Pseudovibrio sp. Tun.PSC04-5.I4: one gene and its partner. The protein of the gene in region 2 binds, or shares a complex with, the protein of the main gene of each other region. Links are inferred from orthologs where the notes say so. Each region holds a gene or a part of one and is shown on either strand. Other genes may lie near its edges.

What was found.
Region 1: the proteins of smc (region 2) and BLS62_RS12220 are in contact, whole or in part, in a crystal structure (PDB 3ZGX), measured with the Bacillus subtilis proteins. The link is inferred for Pseudovibrio sp. Tun.PSC04-5.I4 from one-to-one orthologs.

What each region holds. Positions count from the first base shown.
Region 1 is NZ_FNLB01000006.1:1,538,409-1,543,454, forward strand. The notes cover bases 2,053-5,046. They hold BLS62_RS12220 (segregation and condensation protein A), read right to left. Parts: upstream 3,989-5,046; coding sequence 3,116-3,988; downstream 2,053-3,115. Other genes in these bases: BLS62_RS12210 (ABC transporter ATP-binding protein), read right to left, coding at 2,053-2,363; scpB (SMC-Scp complex subunit ScpB), read right to left, coding at 2,418-3,119; nagZ (beta-N-acetylhexosaminidase), read right to left, coding at 3,985-5,013. Also shown: twin-arginine translocase subunit TatC, read right to left, coding at 1-292; Sec-independent protein translocase protein TatB, read right to left, coding at 305-781; BLS62_RS12205 (twin-arginine translocase TatA/TatE family subunit), read right to left, coding at 953-1,198; more of BLS62_RS12210, read right to left, coding at 1,281-2,052. UniProt on the Bacillus subtilis protein: Participates in chromosomal partition during cell division. May act via the formation of a condensin-like complex containing Smc and ScpB that pull DNA away from mid-cell into both cell halves.
Region 2 is NZ_FNLB01000006.1:472,800-485,986, reverse strand. Bases 3,678-7,664 are described here. They hold smc (chromosome segregation protein SMC), read right to left. Parts: upstream 7,337-7,664; coding sequence 3,878-7,336; downstream 3,678-3,877. Other genes in these bases: BLS62_RS07220 (DsbA family protein), read right to left, coding at 7,430-7,664; BLS62_RS07230 (AtpZ/AtpI family protein), read right to left, coding at 3,678-3,680. Also shown: BLS62_RS07255 (ribonuclease HII), read left to right, coding at 1-581; BLS62_RS07250 (F0F1 ATP synthase subunit B family protein), read right to left, coding at 1,026-1,511; BLS62_RS07245 (F0F1 ATP synthase subunit B), read right to left, coding at 1,523-2,077; BLS62_RS07240 (F0F1 ATP synthase subunit C), read right to left, coding at 2,179-2,406; BLS62_RS07235 (F0F1 ATP synthase subunit A), read right to left, coding at 2,480-3,247; more of BLS62_RS07230, read right to left, coding at 3,300-3,677; more of BLS62_RS07220, read right to left, coding at 7,665-8,071; BLS62_RS07215 (hypothetical protein), read left to right, coding at 8,586-9,080; BLS62_RS07210 (DUF721 domain-containing protein), read right to left, coding at 9,114-9,641; mutY (A/G-specific adenine glycosylase), read left to right, coding at 9,788-10,840; BLS62_RS07200 (AMP nucleosidase), read right to left, coding at 10,877-12,355; BLS62_RS07195 (glycerophosphodiester phosphodiesterase family protein), read left to right, coding at 12,616-13,187. UniProt on the Bacillus subtilis protein: Required for chromosome condensation and partitioning.

The DNA of each region.
Region 1 (5,046 bases), 1.1 Mb from region 2 along the record:
AAACTTGGCTTGCCAACACTGGGAAGGCAATAAACAACGCGCCAAACAGCGCCAGTTTCATCTGGGTGAAGAACCACTCATGTGGTGCAGTGTAAATCAGCCGAACTTCAAGGTTCTCGCCAGCTGCTTGCTCGAAAGGAAGCACGAGAAAATTGAAAAGATCATTTGAAAAATAGAAGCAGACCACAAACGCAAGAGAAATCGCAATCACCGACTTCATCAGCCGGGACCGCAATTCGATTAGATGTTCGATCAGCGGCGCACGCGAATCTTCAATTTCGTTATCACTCATAAAATTGCCGCCCTAGCTTTCGTCTTTGCTGGTAGAAGTGCTTGCGGCACTTTCCTTCGCGCTTTGCTTGGAAGCCATCTCAGCTGAAGAAACAACGCTTTGCTGCGGAACCTCAGCTTTAACAGGCGCTACTTCCGGTGTTACTTCAGAAGAAGAATCAACTTTCAGGGAGGATTTCACATCTTCTTCTGTTTTAGTAAGGCTCTGCTTTAGCTTGTGCTTCTCGTCCTCAAGGCTCTTCTTCAAATCGCCAAGCGGATTGAAATTCTGTGCAACATCGGCCTGCTTGCGCATTTCATCGATGCCGGTTTGCTTTTCCGCTTCTTTGACAGCGTCATTCAAACTGGACTGAAATTCACCCGCCATACGCCGAACGCTGCCGATGGTACGCCCGATTGTGCGTAACATACCCGGCAGTTCTTTTGGTCCAACCACGAGGATTGCAACCACAGCAACAAGCAGCAGCTCTGTCCATGAGATATCGAACATTAAGAAGCCGTTTCATTTTTGTCGCCTATAACACACAAAAGGGAGCACTATAGAAAACACGTAGTGCCAGATATCGACACATCCACTAGGGAAAGGCGCAGGAACCATACCATGAGGCAGGATTAAACCGACTTTCCCTAAACAATTCACATCGATCACTTAAAAGAACACTTAGTCCTTTTTAGCGGTGTCTTCAGTTTTTTCTTGCGCGGACACGCTTTCGCCTGGCGCATGATCGATCACTTTAGGATCTTCGTCTTTTTCTTTAGCTTCAACAGCGTCGTCATTTAGACCCTTTTTGAAGCTATTAATGCCCTTAGCGACATCACCCATCAACTCGGAGATCTTTCCACGACCGAAAAGTAGAACTACGACAACCGCGATGATGACGATTTGCCAAATACCAACTGAGCCCATCAACCAAACTCCTTAAGAATTCTGAACTGTGTTTCGAGAGACACTACATCCCCTAGATACTAATAGGTAGTATCAAGAAGAATTACCCACTATGATTTACTGAGGCCTCTCGCCCAAAAACCAAAACATTCTCTGCATTTATACACAAATCTATGACATTTTCTGGGTAAAACCGTAAGACATCACCCGTACGAATACGTAGAAGTTGCGATATTCCTTCAACTTTTACGTCCAGAAGATCTGTCTCACCTGCCATTGCACGAGAGATTACTCTTCCTTTAAACTGTCCCTCACCATGACATACCTTAAGGTGATGCGGTCTTATACATAAGGTCGCATGGGCTCCCTCTTCAAGGCCTGCGCCGGAGAAGTTCCCGATTGGCGTCACCAACCGGCCGCCAGCAATTTTTCCGGGGATCTCATTGAGATCAGAAAAGAACTTTGCTGCGAACAAACTATTCGGGTGGAAGTAAATCTCTTCAGGCGTGCCAAGCTGTACCACTTCGCCGCTGCGCATCAACGCAATCCTGTTTCCAACCCGCAAGGCTTCTTCAGGGTCATGTGTCACCACAACAGCGGTTGCTCCATGCATCCTGATCATCTCCAGTGTCTGCGCACGCACATCATCACGAAGGCGGCTATCCAAACCTGAGAATGGCTCATCCATTAAAAGTGTATGCGGTCGCGGCGCCATTGCCCGCGCCAACGCGGCCCGTTGCTGTTCCCCTCCGGAAAGACCATGCGGATAATCTTCCGCATACTGTCCAAGACCAACCATCTGCAGCGCGTCTTGTGCACGCCGCTTAGCCACATCAGTGGACAGGTCAGAAAGTCCGAACATCACGTTTTCCAAAATCGACAGATGCGGAAACAGCGCATAATCTTGAAACATCAGCCCGACACCGCGTTTTTCCGGTGGCAAGAAGTTGTTTTCATCGGCAACGGTTTTGCCGTTAATCCGCACACTTCCGCGCTGCTGACGTACAACGCCCGCCGCAATTCGCAAAAGAGTTGTTTTACCACACCCGGAATGCCCGAGCAGACACAGCACTTCACCACCACTTAGCGAGAGTGAAACACCGCGAACCGCAGGTAAGTCACCATAATTATGGTAGATATTGTCAAACACCAGACGCTCTGGTGCGGCAACCTTCCCTGTGTCCATTAATCCCTCATCAAACTCACACGCGGTCGATCAAGTCGCCCTATCTGCATGTGTTTATTTTTCTCCGGCGTCTTCTTCAAGTGCGCCAGTTGCAAACATTTCATTTTCTTCCAGAGGATCTTCGTCCTCTGTCAGATCAATACTGTCGTCAGGTGCTGGCACATGGAAGCTGGCAGGAATAGCACTGTCCAGCAGCCCTGCCCCTTTCAACTCCTCAAGTCCCGGTAAATCCTTGATACTCTCAAGACCAAAATGGTCCAGAAAATCAAAAGTCGTCCCATAAGTAACCGGACGCCCCGGCGCCCTGCGACGCCCGCGCATACGCAGCCAGCCCGTTTCTAAAAGCACATCCAGTGTACCCTTAGATGTGGAAACGCCGCGAATATCTTCAATCTCGGCGCGGGTCACAGGTTGGTGAAACGCGATAATCGCCAGTGTTTCCAAAGCCGCACGAGACAAACGCCGCTGTTCAACCGCTTGCCTGTGCAAGATGAACGACAGGTCCGCCGCCGTCCGGAAGGACCAGCGATCCTCGTTAGACCTTAACTGAACACCGCGTTTGCGATAGTGCGCCCGCAATCGGGTGAGCGCACTGCGAATATCCCGATTACCCGGTATCCGCTTAGAAAGCTCAGTAAAGCTCAAAGGTTCAGCGCTCGCGAAAATCAGCGCTTCCACCATCCGGTCTGTTTCAAGCAGCTCACCTGCATCAGCAACCTCAATTGCTTCATCAAGAAGGTCTGGTGCTTTAGTCATGACAACACCAACTTTGTCTCATCACCAGCCACCGGCGTATCAGCACCCAGCAGATCTTCAGGCTTACGCTGTGACGCTCTCACATAAATCGTCTCAAACGGACCAGATTGCTGAATATCAATCACGCCCTCACGTACAAGCTCAAGACTAGCAGAAAACGCAGAAGCCATGGCCGTGGTGCACTCTTTCGGGTCTTCAAGGTAAATCGCTAAAAACCGCTCAATAGGCGTCCAGACTGCAATATTTCCAATCAGCCGCGTCAGGATATCGCGCGCATCCTGTAGCGACCACACATCTCGTTTTTTCACATGCACCGATGTCACAGACTGACGTTGCCGCTGAGAAGCATACGCCATCAGCACATCATAAAGCGTTGCCGTCCACACACTACGCCGTTCAACAGATACAGTCTCCGGTGCTCCGCGCGCAAACACCTCTCGTCCCAGCCTTGAACGGTTCATCAACTTGGCAGAGGCATCACGCATCGCCTCAAGCCGCTGTAACCGAAATGCCAACGCAGCAGCAAGCTCTTCGCCAGTTGGCTCTTCGCTGTCTTTTTGCTGCGGGATCAATAAACGAGACTTCAGATAAGCCAGCCATGCAGCCATCACAAGATAGTCAGCAGCTAGCTCCAACCTCAATTGTCGCGCGGCGCGTACAAAATCAAGATACTGCTCAGTCAAAGCCAGAATGGAAATTTTGGTGATGTCCACTTTCTGACTACGAGCAAGTGCGAGCAAAACATCAAGTGGGCCTTCAAACCCATCCACATCCACAAGCAGGTTCGGCTCACCAGTCGCAGGCTGCTCTATAGCCGCCGCGCCTGCTAAAACCTGATCAAACTGCTCCGTGGCCTCAATGTCGCTCAAGCATCAACCCTTTTTGCAGCTGCGCACAGCTCATCAAACTCAGCCCGCAAACTCATTTCATCCCCGTCAAACACCTGTGTGTTTCGCGCCATTGCCGTTTCAATACGTTCAAGGCACTTTCCGCTCACATCAGGAACGGACGCCGCAACAACACGCATCTCATCAAGCTTACCGTTGCAGTGGAGCACAAGATCACAGCCAGCTTCAACAATTTTATCAACGCGACTCTTCAAATCGCCCCCAAGGGCTTTCATGGAGATGTCATCGCTAATCAACACACCATCAAAGCCAATGCAATCTCTGATAACCCGCTGAATAGCATAGGAAGATTGTGTAACAGGATGATTTCCATCAATATCTTTAAAGACGATGTGGGCAGTCATCCCCATAGGACAATCCCTAAGCTCCCGGAATGGTACAAAATCTCTTGCCTCCAGCTCTTCAAAGCTGCAAGTCACTTCTGGTAGGGAAATATGACTATCAACAAGAGAGCGGCCATGCCCCGGAAGGTGCTTCATCACCGGCATCACACCAGCAGCCAGACAGCCGTCCATAGCAGCACGGCCCAACACGCTCACCAGCTCCTTATCAGAGCCATAAGCACGCAGACCAATGATATGACTTGCCCCGTCCACGGGCATATCAAGACAGGGAATACAATTGCCGGAAAGACCAAGCCCAACCAAATCAAGGCCAATCAGCAAAGCATGGAGATAAGCTGCCCGCTTAGCCGCCTCAACGTCCTGCGTATAAAGCCGCGCGATATCACCTGCAGCGGGATAGATCGGCACATGTGGCGCACCAAAACGCTGCACACGGCCACCTTCCTGATCAATAAAGACAGGCGCATCCGCACGGCCAACAGCCTCGCGAAAATCAGCACAAACCCGGCGAATTTGCACAGGTGTTTCCATATTGCGGGCAAAAAGGATCAGACCAAACGGTTTTTGATCGCGAAAAAAGGCCTTGTCCTCAGCGCTAAGCTCAGGCCCAAGGCAACCAGAAATGAACGATTTAAAGAACATAGCTAACGCAGGTAGCTTGACGCAGAGTGTGCG
Region 2 (13,187 bases):
AGCAGAATCTGACTGGCAAGTTCGCTGGCATTGATGAAGCAGGCCGCGGCCCATGGGCTGGTCCTGTTGTGATCGCTGCTGCTATTCTCGACTATGACAATCTTCCTGTGGGTCTCAACGATTCCAAAAAACTAACGGAACATAAGCGGGAAGAATTGTTTGAGCAGATTTTAGACTCTGCTGAGGTGAGCATTTGCGTACAAAGTGCCAAAACCATTGACCGCATCAATATTCGCGAAGCTACATTGCAAGGCATGCGCGCTTGTGCGCGGGGTTTAACCAGCCCTGTGAAGCGGTTCTTCATTGATGGACGAGATGTGCCGCCTCACCTGCCCTATGAAGGTCAGGCCCTGATTAAAGGCGATGGGCGCTGCCTTGCCATTTCCGCCGCCTCCATCGTCGCCAAGGTCACACGGGACCGGCTGATGGTGAAAATGGATCAGCACTTCCCAGAATACGGGTTCGCCAAGCACAAGGGTTATGGCACCAAAGTACATCAAGAAGCTCTCGCGACACACGGCGTTACGCCCCTGCACCGCTGCTCTTTCCGGCCTATTCGAGAAAGGATTGAGGCTGGATAAATGTTGAGCTTAATTGAGATGCAGGCCGGATAGAGAATTTACATGCCCATTGGTACTTCAAAGATTGTAACTAAAACAGCGTTGTCCACTGCACAAGAGTTCTATGATCACTTGATTAGGAGACAAACATCCAATGCCGATGAAAACGGTCGCCTATTATACCGACGCCATGCAAGTGCTTCTTATAAGATGGTCCCGTCAGCAATCCGAGAGGGCGCTGCCATAAAACGCCAATCAAGCTCTTAGATTTTATTGGGCATGATCTGTGAAATAAATTAGACCAAGAAGACGGAATTAACTCTCACCCGCAACTCTTTTGGGCACCACAAAAGAAAAAGGCTCCCGATAGTCGGAAGCCTTTTTATGTTCTTAATGGAAGTGGCTAAGATCTGATACCTAGCGCTTTCTGCGTGTTTGACTGTTGCCAATCAAACGGAATGCGCTTTAGTTCAAGCTGGATGAAACCTGCTTGATGCTTGCGGCCATAATCTTGTCTCCGACTTCTTTATTAGCTGTGCTTGAAGTCACGATGGTTTCAGCTGCTAGAACTGCAACATCTGCAGCACGAGCACGAACCTCTGCAACCGCGTTTGTTTCAGCTTGAGCGATTTTCGCTTCAGCTGCTTTGGTGCGGCGTACAATCATTTCTTCAACAGCCGCTTTGGCTTCATCAGCCAGACGAACAGCTTCGACTTTCGCGTCAGCAATGATCTGGGTGGCTTCAGCTTCAGCTTCTTTGCGCTTGCGTTGGTACTCGGCCATAAGAGCCTGCGCTTCTTCACGCAGCTTGCGGGCGCCTTCAAGCTCTTGCTTGATATTATCCGCTTGCTGGTCAAGCATTGCACCAATCTTGCCAGGTACTTTCAGGTACCACAGCAGGACAAAGAAAAGGATGAGACCAACGAGTGCCCATAAGGTTGCATCGAACATTCTGTCACCCCTTACTTAAGTGCGGCTTCAACGGCTTTCGCCACTTCAGCTTTTGCTGGAGCGCGGCCACCGATCAGTGTCTTCACAAGCTCACCTGTTATCTCGGTAGCAATTTCGCCAACGTGAGACAGGCTTTCAGCTTTAATCCTGGAGATGCTCTGTTCAGATTCAGAAAGCTTAGCTGCCAACTGCTCTTCAGCAACTGCGCGGGCACTCTCTGATTCTGCTTTTACTTTATCACGTGCAACCAGAGCCAGAGACCCAGCCTTTTTGCGCGCTTCAGCAAGAGCACTTTCGTAGGTAGCAATGGCTTCATCTGTCTCTTGCTTGAGACGGGATGCTTCAGCCATATCACCTGCGATACGATCGCGGCGATCTTCAAGGATTCCGCCGATGCGTGGCAGAACCACCTTCGACATAACCCAGTAGAATACGCCGAACGAAATAACCAACCACAACAGCTGAGACGGGTAAGTCGTGCTGTCGAACGGAGGAAAGTTTCCGCTTTCCTCTACAATGCCGACTTCGGCAGTTGTATTCAGTTGGTTGCCTTGAGTATTCGACATCGGCTTCTCCGTGAACGCTCTTCGTAACGCTTTCTAGTCTTTAAAGACGGCCCCTATGAATAGAGACCGTCCCTAAGAAAACGCTCTAATCTCTCTGTCGATTAAACTGCGAACAGCAGAAGAAGTGCAACGAGAAGAGAGAAGATGCCGAGAGCTTCGGTCACAGCAAAGCCGAGGATAAGGCGGCCAAACTGTCCATCTGCTGCAGATGGGTTACGCAACGCGCCGGCAAGGAAGCTGCCGAAGATGTTTCCAAGACCGAGAGCTGCACCACCCATACCAAGGCAGGCGATACCGGCACCGATGTATTTTGCTGCTTCTGCTTCCATGACATGTGCTCCTAAATTAGCAATATCGTCTATGACTTTGTTTTGGGTACGAAACCCGGATTCTACGCGTTACTTAGTGGCTCGGATGGAGCGCATCTGCAAGATACATGCACGTAAGAACGGTAAAGACGTAAGCCTGAAGGAAGGCCACAAGGAACTCAAGAGCCGTGATGGCAACTGTGAGCGCCAGAGGTAAGATCGCGGATGCAATGCCGATAGCACCTGCACCTGTGAGCATTACAACGAAGCCTGCAAAAACCTTCAGTGTGATGTGACCAGCAAGCATGTTTGCGAACAAACGAACGGACAAGCTAACCGGACGGGAAAGGAAAGAGATAACTTCAATCGTGCTGACAAGCGGGATAACCAAAGCTGGAACGCCGCTAGGGACGAACAACTTAAGAAAGCCTGTACCGTGTTTGAAGAAACCGTAGATCGTTACAGTTCCGATCACCAACATCGCCAGTGCGAATGTCACGATGATCTGACTTGTAATGGTATAGAAGTATGGGAACATCCCGAGCATGTTTGCGACGAACACGAACATGAACAGGGAGAAGACGAGCGGGAAAAACCGCATACCTTCATTTCCAGCTGATCCGCGCAGTGTAGCAGCAACAAACTCATAGGACATTTCCGCCATGAGCTGCATCCGGCTAGGGATCAAGCCCCGTCTGTTGGTAGACAGAACGAGGAACAAGGTCGCCACAGCGACAGTCACAACCATGAACAAGGAAGCGTTGGTAAAGGAGAAATCAACACCGCCAATCTCCACAGGAAAGATCTTGGAGATTTGAAACTGGTGGATCGGATCGATCGCGTTGCCTGAATTTCCAGCCACAGGTAGTACCCCTGAAGTGCCAATTTACGAGCGCAAGAGCGCGATGAATTAGTTAATCCTGCTTGTCGCGTGAGTTTAAACGACGTTCAGGCTGAGCAACTTTGCCCGCTTCCCGAAGCACATTCAAAACTCCTGCTGCAAAGCCAAGCATCAGAAGAATGATCATCCCCCAAGGCTTGGTTCCGAGCCAACTATCCGCCATCCAGCCGAGTGCCCCCCCGACAAAGATAGCAGCGACAAACTCAGAAGAGATCTTCCAAGCCTGCGATAGGCCAGACAGTGCACTGGTACTCGTCTTGTTCGTTGCCTCTTTTTCAGAGGAGCGGTCCAAGTGAGTGTCCAGAGTTTTGCCTAGTTTTTCTAGTCGCTCAGACAGGTGACCTTCAGTTTCTTTCGTGTCTTTTTTACTCTGCTTATTCTCTTCGGGAGACATCTACATTCTTCCTTCATAGCAGCAGGTAGCTCAAAGACTTGAGAAGCCCCTGAAAGTCGGGGGCACCATAATGCCGGTGGTGAGGACTGTCAAGGTTAGAGCTACTTAAGCTAAACAACTGATATTTATAGGATATTTAGAGTTTCTAGCTGAGAATACGTATAAAGGATGCTTAGGAGGCCGTATTGTACCTTATTTTAGGCAGGTTCGGTGAATCGTTCTGCCCTATCTAGATCTACTGATACGAGCTGTGAGACCCCTCTTTCGGCCATGGTGACACCGAACAATCTGGACATGCGAGCCATGGTTATGGGATTATGCGTAATCACTGTAAATCTGGTTTCTGTGTTCTGCACCATGTTCTCCAGCAGGGCACAATAGCGCTCTACATTGGCATCATCGAGCGGTGCGTCAACCTCATCTAAAACACAAATTGGCGCAGGGTTTGTGAGGAAAACTGCGAAAATCAGCGCCATTGCGGTCAACGCCTGTTCGCCGCCGGACAGCAATGTCATAGTCTGCGGTTTCTTGCCGGGAGGACGTGCAAAAATCTCAAGTCCGGCATCCAGAGGGTCTTCCGCATCCACCAATTTCAGCTCTGCGGTTCCTCCTCCAAACAGGTGCGTAAAGAGGCGCTTGAAGTGATCATTTACCTGGTCAAAGGAGCTTATGAGACGCGCGCGCGCATCCTTATTCAGATTCATGATTCCTGTGCGCAACCTCTTGATAGCTTCAATTAGGTCATCTCTTTCAGCGATTAACGTGTCTCGCTGGTCGGTAATTTCTTGCATTTCTTCATCAGCACGCAGGTTTACACCACCCAAACGTTCACGCTCCGCTTTGAGCCGATCCAGTTTACGTTCAGATGCCTCAGCATCAGGCAATGGCGCGTCTGGGGATAATCCTGCCATCTCATGAAGACGGGAGACACTGACTTCCAGCGTTTCATCCACACGGCGCTCTGTGTCGGTCCGGCGCTGTTTTGCTGCCTCTAACCGCTCTTCTGCACGAATCTTTCGTTCACGGGCTCCGGACAAGCCTTCCATCGCCTCTTTGGCTTTCTGGTCTGCGAGAAGCTGCCTGCGTTCTCCTTCAACCAGCTTATCATCTGCTGCTTTGCGTGCATCTTCTGCAATTGACAGGCTGCTGAGGAGATCTTGCCGTTTCAACTCATTCTCTTCCGGCGCTTCCAGTAGAATCATGCGCTCTTGTGCTGCGTCATCACGGCGCTGGCGAAGGACCGCGATCTGCTTGTCCGCATTTTGAGCTCGTTGGGCCCAGTTCTGCCGGTCTTTCTCAATGGTCTCCAGACGGAGAGCTCTAAGCTCCCCTTCCCGCTTCAAGGCATCGGTCGCGCCCTTCGCCTCGGCGAGTTTGTTTCTCGTGTTGGCAACTTCTTTTGCTGCGTTTTCCAGATCAGCCGTCATACCGGCACTATCCGGCAGCTCCTCTACAGCACTTTCCGCTTCTTCCAATGACGCCGAAGTCTCTTCGAAGTCCTCATTAGCTCTGCGAAGTTGCTCTTCCAGTGTTGTCTTGCGAACAGACAGTTCTGTAATCGCTCGCTCGGCTGTTGCCAGCTCTTCGCGCAACGTCACAAGACGGGATTGTTCTCGGCGGAGTTTTTGCCGAGTGTCCTGCTCTCTAACTTCTGCCTGTCGCCGTTGCTCCGTCGCGGTTTCGAGAGCTTCTTTCTTCTCTTCCACGAGTTCGCGGGTTTGCTCCAGGAGATCGTCGAGCTCAACGAGACGGTTGCGCTGTGCCAACCGTTGAGCAGCCGGTGTTGGCGCTTCGGCAGCTACAATAAGCCCATCCCAACGCCATAGGTCCCCTTGCCTGCTGACCAGACGTTGGCCTACTTGCAACTGACTGACGAGTTTTGGACCGTCTTCCGCTTCAACCAGCGCAATCTGAGAAAGGCGGCGTGCCAATTCTTTTGGCGCTTGCACATAGTCGGCTAATGAGGACGTGCCTTCAGGAAGCGCGGGATCAGTGGTCTTCTTCTCGCTCAGGCTCCAATGCGCCGGGGCGCTGTCTTCCATGGCCACATCGAGGTCTTCCCCCAGAGCCGCGCCAAGCGCTGTCTCCAGACCGGGATTAACGCTCATGCGGTCAACAGCGGGTGTCCAATCAGCACTTTGGCCTGCGGAGAGAACAGCTTGGAGGGTTTTCGCCTCGGTCTCATATCTGGAGAGAGCAGAATGCGCTTCATTAAGTGGAGTACGGCCTTGGTTTTCAAGGTCACGAGCGGTGCTGAGCGTTTCTTCCGCCTGAACTGCGGTTTCTTCAGCCTCCGCCAACTCCTCCAGAGCTATTTCAAGCTCATCACGTTTATCGCTCGGACCGCTTGCCGATTTGATGTCAGCATCAACAGCTTCCAGTTGCCCTTTGAAGCGATCTGCTTCTTCTTTAAAACGAGCGCTTTTCTGCCTGATGCTTGAGATTTGATTTTCGAGCTGCGTATGCTTTGCGAGGAGGCCTGCATGATCCTGCGTGATCCGCGAATGCTTCATCTCACTGGCATCGAGGTTGTCTTCTACGATCAGGACCAGCTCTTCTGCCTCGGCGGTGCGCTCATCCATGGTCTCTGCGGTTTCAATAAGTTCCTGCTTCTCAGTTGCCAACTCTTCCAGATGAGATGCGTTTTCGCCTGAGAGCTGAGCTTCACGCTCAATGTCTTGCTCCATCTGCGCCAAACGTGCCTGAAGATCTGTCAGTTTTTCTTTTACGCGACGATCTTCAGAATCCAAGTCGTTCCGGGTAATAATCAGATGCTGGAGTGAGACAGCAGCACCCGCGGCAGCTTGGCGGAGTTTTGGAGTTTCGTAGGCTGCGAGGGCTTGTTCTTTGGCGGTGGAGGCTTGCAAACCAGCGACATCGCGCATCCCGATTTCAGCTTCAGCATACTGTTTGCGCGCCGCGTCCAACAGCTGGGTGGCTTCCTTCCAACGCAAATACAGTATGATGGCCTCAGCCTTGCGAATTTCCGAGGACAGGTTGCGGTATCGCGTTGCCTGTTTTGCTTGTCGTTTCAAGCCATCCAATTGGCCCTCAATCTGCAAAACCACATCTTCCAACCGCTCAAGGTTGGTTTCAGCTGCTCGCAACCGGATTTCGGCTTCCTTGCGGCGACTGTGGAGACCGGAGATGCCGGCGGCTTCCTCCAAAATTTTTCGGCGAGAGGTTGGTTTGGATGAAATCAACTCGCCGATTTGCCCCTGACGGACCATTGCCGGGGAGCGTGCGCCTGTGGATGCGTCCGCAAACAGGAGCTGAACATCTCGGGCGCGGGCATCCTTACCATTAATCTTATAGGCAGAGCCCGCTTCACGCTCGATGCGACGTGTCACTTCCAACACATCACCATCATTATAACCGGAGGGCGCTGTGCGATCTGAATTATCGAGAAAAAGTGTAACTTCTGCGGTGTTTCTGGCGGGACGGTTTAGGCTGCCAGAGAATATGACATCATCCATACCGGAGGCGCGCATGTTCTTATAGGAGCTTTCTCCCATAACCCAACGCAGTGCTTCAACGAGATTGGATTTGCCGCAGCCATTGGGGCCGACGATGCCAGTGAGGCCATTGTCAAAAATGAACTCCATAGGCTCAACAAAAGATTTGAACCCAAGGACACGGAGGCGCTGAAACTTCATAGAGCAGCACCCCCTTGTCTCAAAGCATGTAAGCGTAGGTACGCACACAACTCTGTAGGCAGGTCATTCAGCCCAATGGGCTGCCTGTCGCTCTTACAGATTTTTGTCCACGTACGTGCTGAACTCCTCAAGAGAGAGTGCTCCGCTCACTTTTTCACCGTTGATAAAGAACGTTGGTGTTGAATCTACGCCCAGCTTCTCTGAACCGTGATCACGAACCTTAGTTACTCCGTCTAGTATTTCCTGATTCGTCAAGCAAGCCTTTACACCTTCTTCAGTTAAACCTAGCTGCTTGCCCAGATTCAGCAGGGCGTTGTATGGATCTTTGGTAAAGGCCCAGTTGCGCTGCTCCTTGAACATCAAGCCCATAACATCGAAGTATTTGTCTTCTGGCGCACAGCGTGCAAGCATAAAGCCAGCGGCAGCAACCGTATCAAACGGGAACTCGCGGAAGATAAAACGGACTTTGCCGGTATCGATGTACTTTGTCTTCAGCTCTTTGAATGTGGTGTTGTGGAAGTTCGCGCAGTGGCCACATGTTAAAGATGCATACTCAATAATAGTTACAGGTGCATCAGCCTTGCCGAGCACTTTTTCGCCAAGCGGGCCAACCTTGTTTAGGTCTGCCTCAGAATAGGATTGAGCAGAAGCAACTGTAGGCATGGCTACAAATGCGAGAGAGGCAGCTGTCAAAGCGCTTGAGCGCTCAAGAAACTTACGGCGAGAGAGTGTCACGTTTGTCTATCCCAAGTTTGTATAGGTGTTGCACTAAATACTGACCCAGCGCGTTAACACGCAGCTATCTTCAATCAGAAGCTCAGCGCGAGTATAAACCAGCGTATCCAAGAGTTTTTGATCACAAGCTGGTGAACAAGACATTTTATTAGCCCTTCCCACAACTCGTTCTCAATCAGCTCCTATTTGTCAGGAAGTTATGGCAATTACTTGTCAGAAGCTACTGATATCCTGAGTACAAATATTAAATTTTGGTAAGATGGCGCAAAGTCACCTTCTTGCTCTGACATACACCTGCAAGTCCGCGCAGGCGCACCTTTCATCCCTGTTCGGGAGGTGCCACTTTTGCAATGGACGCCTTCAAATGTAACTGCGCTAAAATTTCACCGCGAAAACATACCCACAAAATATATACATGGAAAACAATAATAATTCCCCCCGCAGTTTTGTTTTTGCCTCATTATTGAGTTATTAAAGATTTACTCAACTCGATACGAATATATACGGATACATCATGCTTCGCTTGACTACACTTATGCTACTCAGTCTCTCACTGGTTGCGTGCCAAGCCTCAGTATCTGAAGATTTCGTTGAAGCTATACCTTCGACTACTCAAAAATCGTCGATTGAACCTATCGAGGTTGCAGCAACACCTACGCTTATCTACACAGGAACGACTGACCTGAGCGCCCTTACCTCAACCAAATGGATTGTGAGTGAGGGGAGCGGAAACACCTCTGCACCGTGCCATGTTAAATTCAGCCGGATACCAAAAGGTGGCATTGAAGCGGCAGCACCCTCTATCACCAATAGTTTCCCTATCGGTCAGGCGGCTACGAGCGGTTGCAGCAATGAAGAATTGAAGACTGTGACTGGCTGGGCGGTCAATGGGGACACCATTGAGCTACGCAACGCTGAAGAAACCACAACGGCGTATCTTCTCATGGAACGGCCTGATTTGCTGCTGGGGTATACCGCAAAAGGGTACGACTTGGTCGTTAGCCAGTAGTCTTATTCATTCAGGTTGAGAAATGAGATGATATTAGGCAGCGCCCGCAGGTGTGCGGGCAACGATGTTCTTGCCAAGCTTTTCCAGCGCACTCTTCAACCGCTCATCAGACACATTTGCCACCTTCTGCTCAATTCTGCGATTTTCGATTTCAGAAAGTGGGCGCAGAGGCTTAGGTGTGGTCTTTTTGGTTTTGAGAATGGGGCGCTGAACAACTTTGATGCGCGCTATTGCATTCCAGCCAAGGAAGGCGTTTATTCTGTCGCGCAGCTGCGGTGCCTCATGGGTGAAGAACAAAGCAGACGGGCCATCAGCATGGACAAGAAGTGTCGCAGGTTCCGCGACTTGTTCTCCATCAGAACTTTTCGTTCTGGGCCAAACGAGCCTACCGGGCTGGACTTTTCCGTGGTACTGCTTGCCAACAAGCTCCGGCCATGCGGCAAGAAGATCTGCGCTTGCAAATCCACGCTTTCTGGCGACAGGGTGCATCATCTTACCGACCAGCTCGTTAAGCTGACGACTAGATCTTTTTGGAACCCGATTTTGAGCAGTTGCTTTCATCGTCCTCACCACGCCATGAGATTAAGGCACTCATATGTCCATTGCTTTATACTAGTTTTAAATCAGTCCCATTTTTCGCGGTACCATGAATTACCAAGGGCTCCCTAATTATTTGGGGAGCAAAACCAAGGTTAACCCACATAGCCATGCACGATAGTCTTCTTCTTCTTTACTGGTATGACAGAAATTCTCGCGCTCTACCATGGAGAACGGCACCGAGTGATATACTTTCCGGTGTAAAACCAGACCCTTACCATGTCTGGATCTCTGAAATTATGCTCCAGCAGACAACTGTTGCTGCTGTAAAGAGTTACTTCAAACTCTTCGTAAACAGCTGGCCAACACTTGCTGATATGGCCAATGCTGAGGAGGAGGACATCCTAAAAGCATGGGCTGGGCTTGGTTATTATTCCCGTGCAAGAAATCTGTATAAGTGTGCACAATATGTCCAACTTCATCATAATGGTCGTTTTCCTGAGGATGAAAAGCGTCTTTTGGAGCTTCCCGGCATTGGTCCTTACACCGCAGCAGCGATAACAACGATCGCATTTGGCCACCACGCAGCGGTGGTTGACGGCAATGTGGAGCGGGTCCTTTCTCGCCGCCACGCCCTGCTGACAGAACTGCCTGCGCTGAAGGGCGAAGTAAAACCGTTGATGAGTGAAGTAACGCCCGTAGACCGGCCCGGTGACTTTGCGCAGGCCATGATGGATCTGGGTGCTACAATCTGCACGCCAAAATCTCCTGCCTGTGGCATTTGCCCCTGGATGGAAATTTGCGAAGGCCGCAAACAAGGCATTGCAGATACGCTTCCACGTAAAGCCCCAAAGAAGACCAAGCCAACACGCAAGGGCATGGCGTTTTTGCTGGTTGATGATGCAGGCCGCCTTCTGCTTCGCAAGCGGGCGGATAAAGGCCTGTTGGCTGGCATGAGCGAACCAATCACCACCCACTGGACTGAAGGCGGCGAAATGGAAGCGCTTGATCTGGCCCCTCTTCAGGAGGACTGGGCACGCATGGAAAAGGACGTGAAGCATACGTTCACGCATTTTCATCTGGAGATGAGCGTATGGCAGGCCAAAGCGCCAGCAGGATATTCCGCACCTGATGGATATTGGTGGTCTTCTCCTGATGAACTGGATGGAGAGGCGTTGCCGACAGTGATGAAAAAAGCACTCAAGGTTGGCGGGTTGTTATAGGCCAAAGAAAAAGCCGGGTCAGTGCCCGGCTTCCTTTTATTGGAATGCAGTCTCTGCAAAGCTTCTGAGCTTTCGAGAGTGGAGACGCTCCAGAGGCATCTCCCTCAGAATTTCCATAGTCTTTACGCCAATCTCTAGGTGTTGATTGACCTGCGTCCGGTAAAAATCCGTTGCCATGCCCGGCAGTTTCAACTCACCATGAAGTGGCTTATCTGAGACACACAGCAGCGTTCCATAGGGAACACGGAACCGGAAGCCATTGGCCGCGATGGTTGCAGATTCCATATCCAGTGCAATTGCTCGCGATTGTGAGAGGCGCTGCACCGGTTCGCGGTGATCCCTAAGTTCCCAGTTGCGGTTATCAATGGAGGCAACTGTTCCAGTTCGCATCACCCGCTTCAGATCATATCCGCTGTAACCTGTGGTCTGTTCTACAGCATTTTCCAGTGCCACCTGCACTTCTGCCAGTGGCGGAATTGGAACCCAAGTCGGTAGATCGGCATCCAACACTTTATCCTCACGCACATAACCATGTGCCAGAACATAATCACCCAGTTGCTGGCTGCTGCGCAGGCCTGCACAGTGACCAAGCATGAGCCAAGCATGCGGACGAAGAACCGCGACATGATCCGTGATGGTTTTTGCGTTGGACGGCCCAACCCCAATGTTGACCATGGTGATGCCGGAGTTATCCGCGCGCAACAGGTGATAAGCAGGCATCTGCGGCAAGCGTGGCAGAACATTGCCTTCACTCGGCTCGGTATCGCCTGCGTAGGTGACCAGATTGCCCGGCTCAACAAAGGCCACATAGCCGCTGTCTGGATCTGCGATCAGATCCTTGGCCATCTGCGCAAAGCCATCAATATAAAACTGATAGTTTGTGAAGAGTACGAAGTTCTGGAAATACCGAGGTGCAGTTGCAGTGTAGTGCTGCAAACGATGTAGTGAGTAGTCAACGCGCGGTGCCGTGAATGGTGCCAGTGGCTCGATACCGTCTTCTGACTGGTATGTGCCGTTTGAGATCGCATCATCCATAACCGCGAGGTCTGGTACATCAAACACATCGCGCAGTGGACGTTCTTCACTGGAAGGGATTGCACCTTCAACGTGCGCACCATCATAGAATGCAAAGTGGAGCGGGATTGGCTGATCACTTTCAGCTACCACAATTTCCAATCCATGATTGCGGATCAGAAGATCAATCTGCTGCTCAAGATAAGTCCGAAACAGATCTGGACGGGTGATTGTTGTTTTGTATTTGCCCGGTCTTGCAACAAAACCGAAGGACAAGCGCGTGTCCACGCGAATATGGCTGGAGACTTCAAAACGCAGTTCTGGATAAAAGGCCCTTACCCGGTTTTCCGGCATTCTTTCCTGTGCGGCGGACTTAAAACTCTCGCGCAAAAACTGTGTTGCCCGATCAAACAGATAGATCAGGTGCTCCACGGCTTCGCTGGCATCAGAAAAAGATTGGGCAGGAAGTGGCTTAGGCGTACGGATGGAACGGCTTTCCATCACAACGTCGCTATCGGATATAGTCGACACGTTCGATTTCTCCTCTTTCGTGTCACTATATATCTGAGGGATGATCACGACAGGGTCAAGACACGAGATCACAAAACTGATTTATTTTTTGATGATTGAGGATTTTTTCAAAATATCGAAAGCTGATTCCTACACATGTATCCATGAGAAAGAACTACTTATTTTCACGTAGCTCCATCAAACTGTAGTCTACTCATGCCAGTTTGCACCCACCACAATTTGGAGCTCTCATGACTATTTCGAAAATAATTTCCCTCGGCTTCGTCGCCTCTCTTGCTTCTTTGGGGGCAGCTGATGCTGCTCAACTCGGACCGCGTCCGGCCTATTTGGTGGAGCAGATGCAGGAGGGACCTTTGAAGGAGAAACTTCGCGCCTGTATTTCCAATGATGCGAAGAGTACCAGTTTCACAATTTCACATCGCGGCGCTCCGCTTCAGTTTCCTGAGCACACGTTAGAAGGCTATCAGGCTGCGGCTGTGATGGGCGCTGGCGTGCAGGAATGTGATGTGACTTTCACCAAGGACAAAGAACTTGTGTGCCGGCATTCGCAAAATGACCTTGCCACCACAACCAATATCCTTGCCACTGATCTTGCCGATACATGCACCAAGCCTTTTACGCCTGCTCAAAATGGAGAAAAGGCCGCCGCTGAGTGCAGGACCTCCGAGATTACCCTTGCACAATTCCAAGAGCTTTCGGGAAAAATGGATGCGGCCAATACATCAGCCGAGACAGTTGCTGAGTTTATAGATGGCACAGCACCTTGGCGGACAGACCTTTATGCTGCCACTGGCGGCACGTT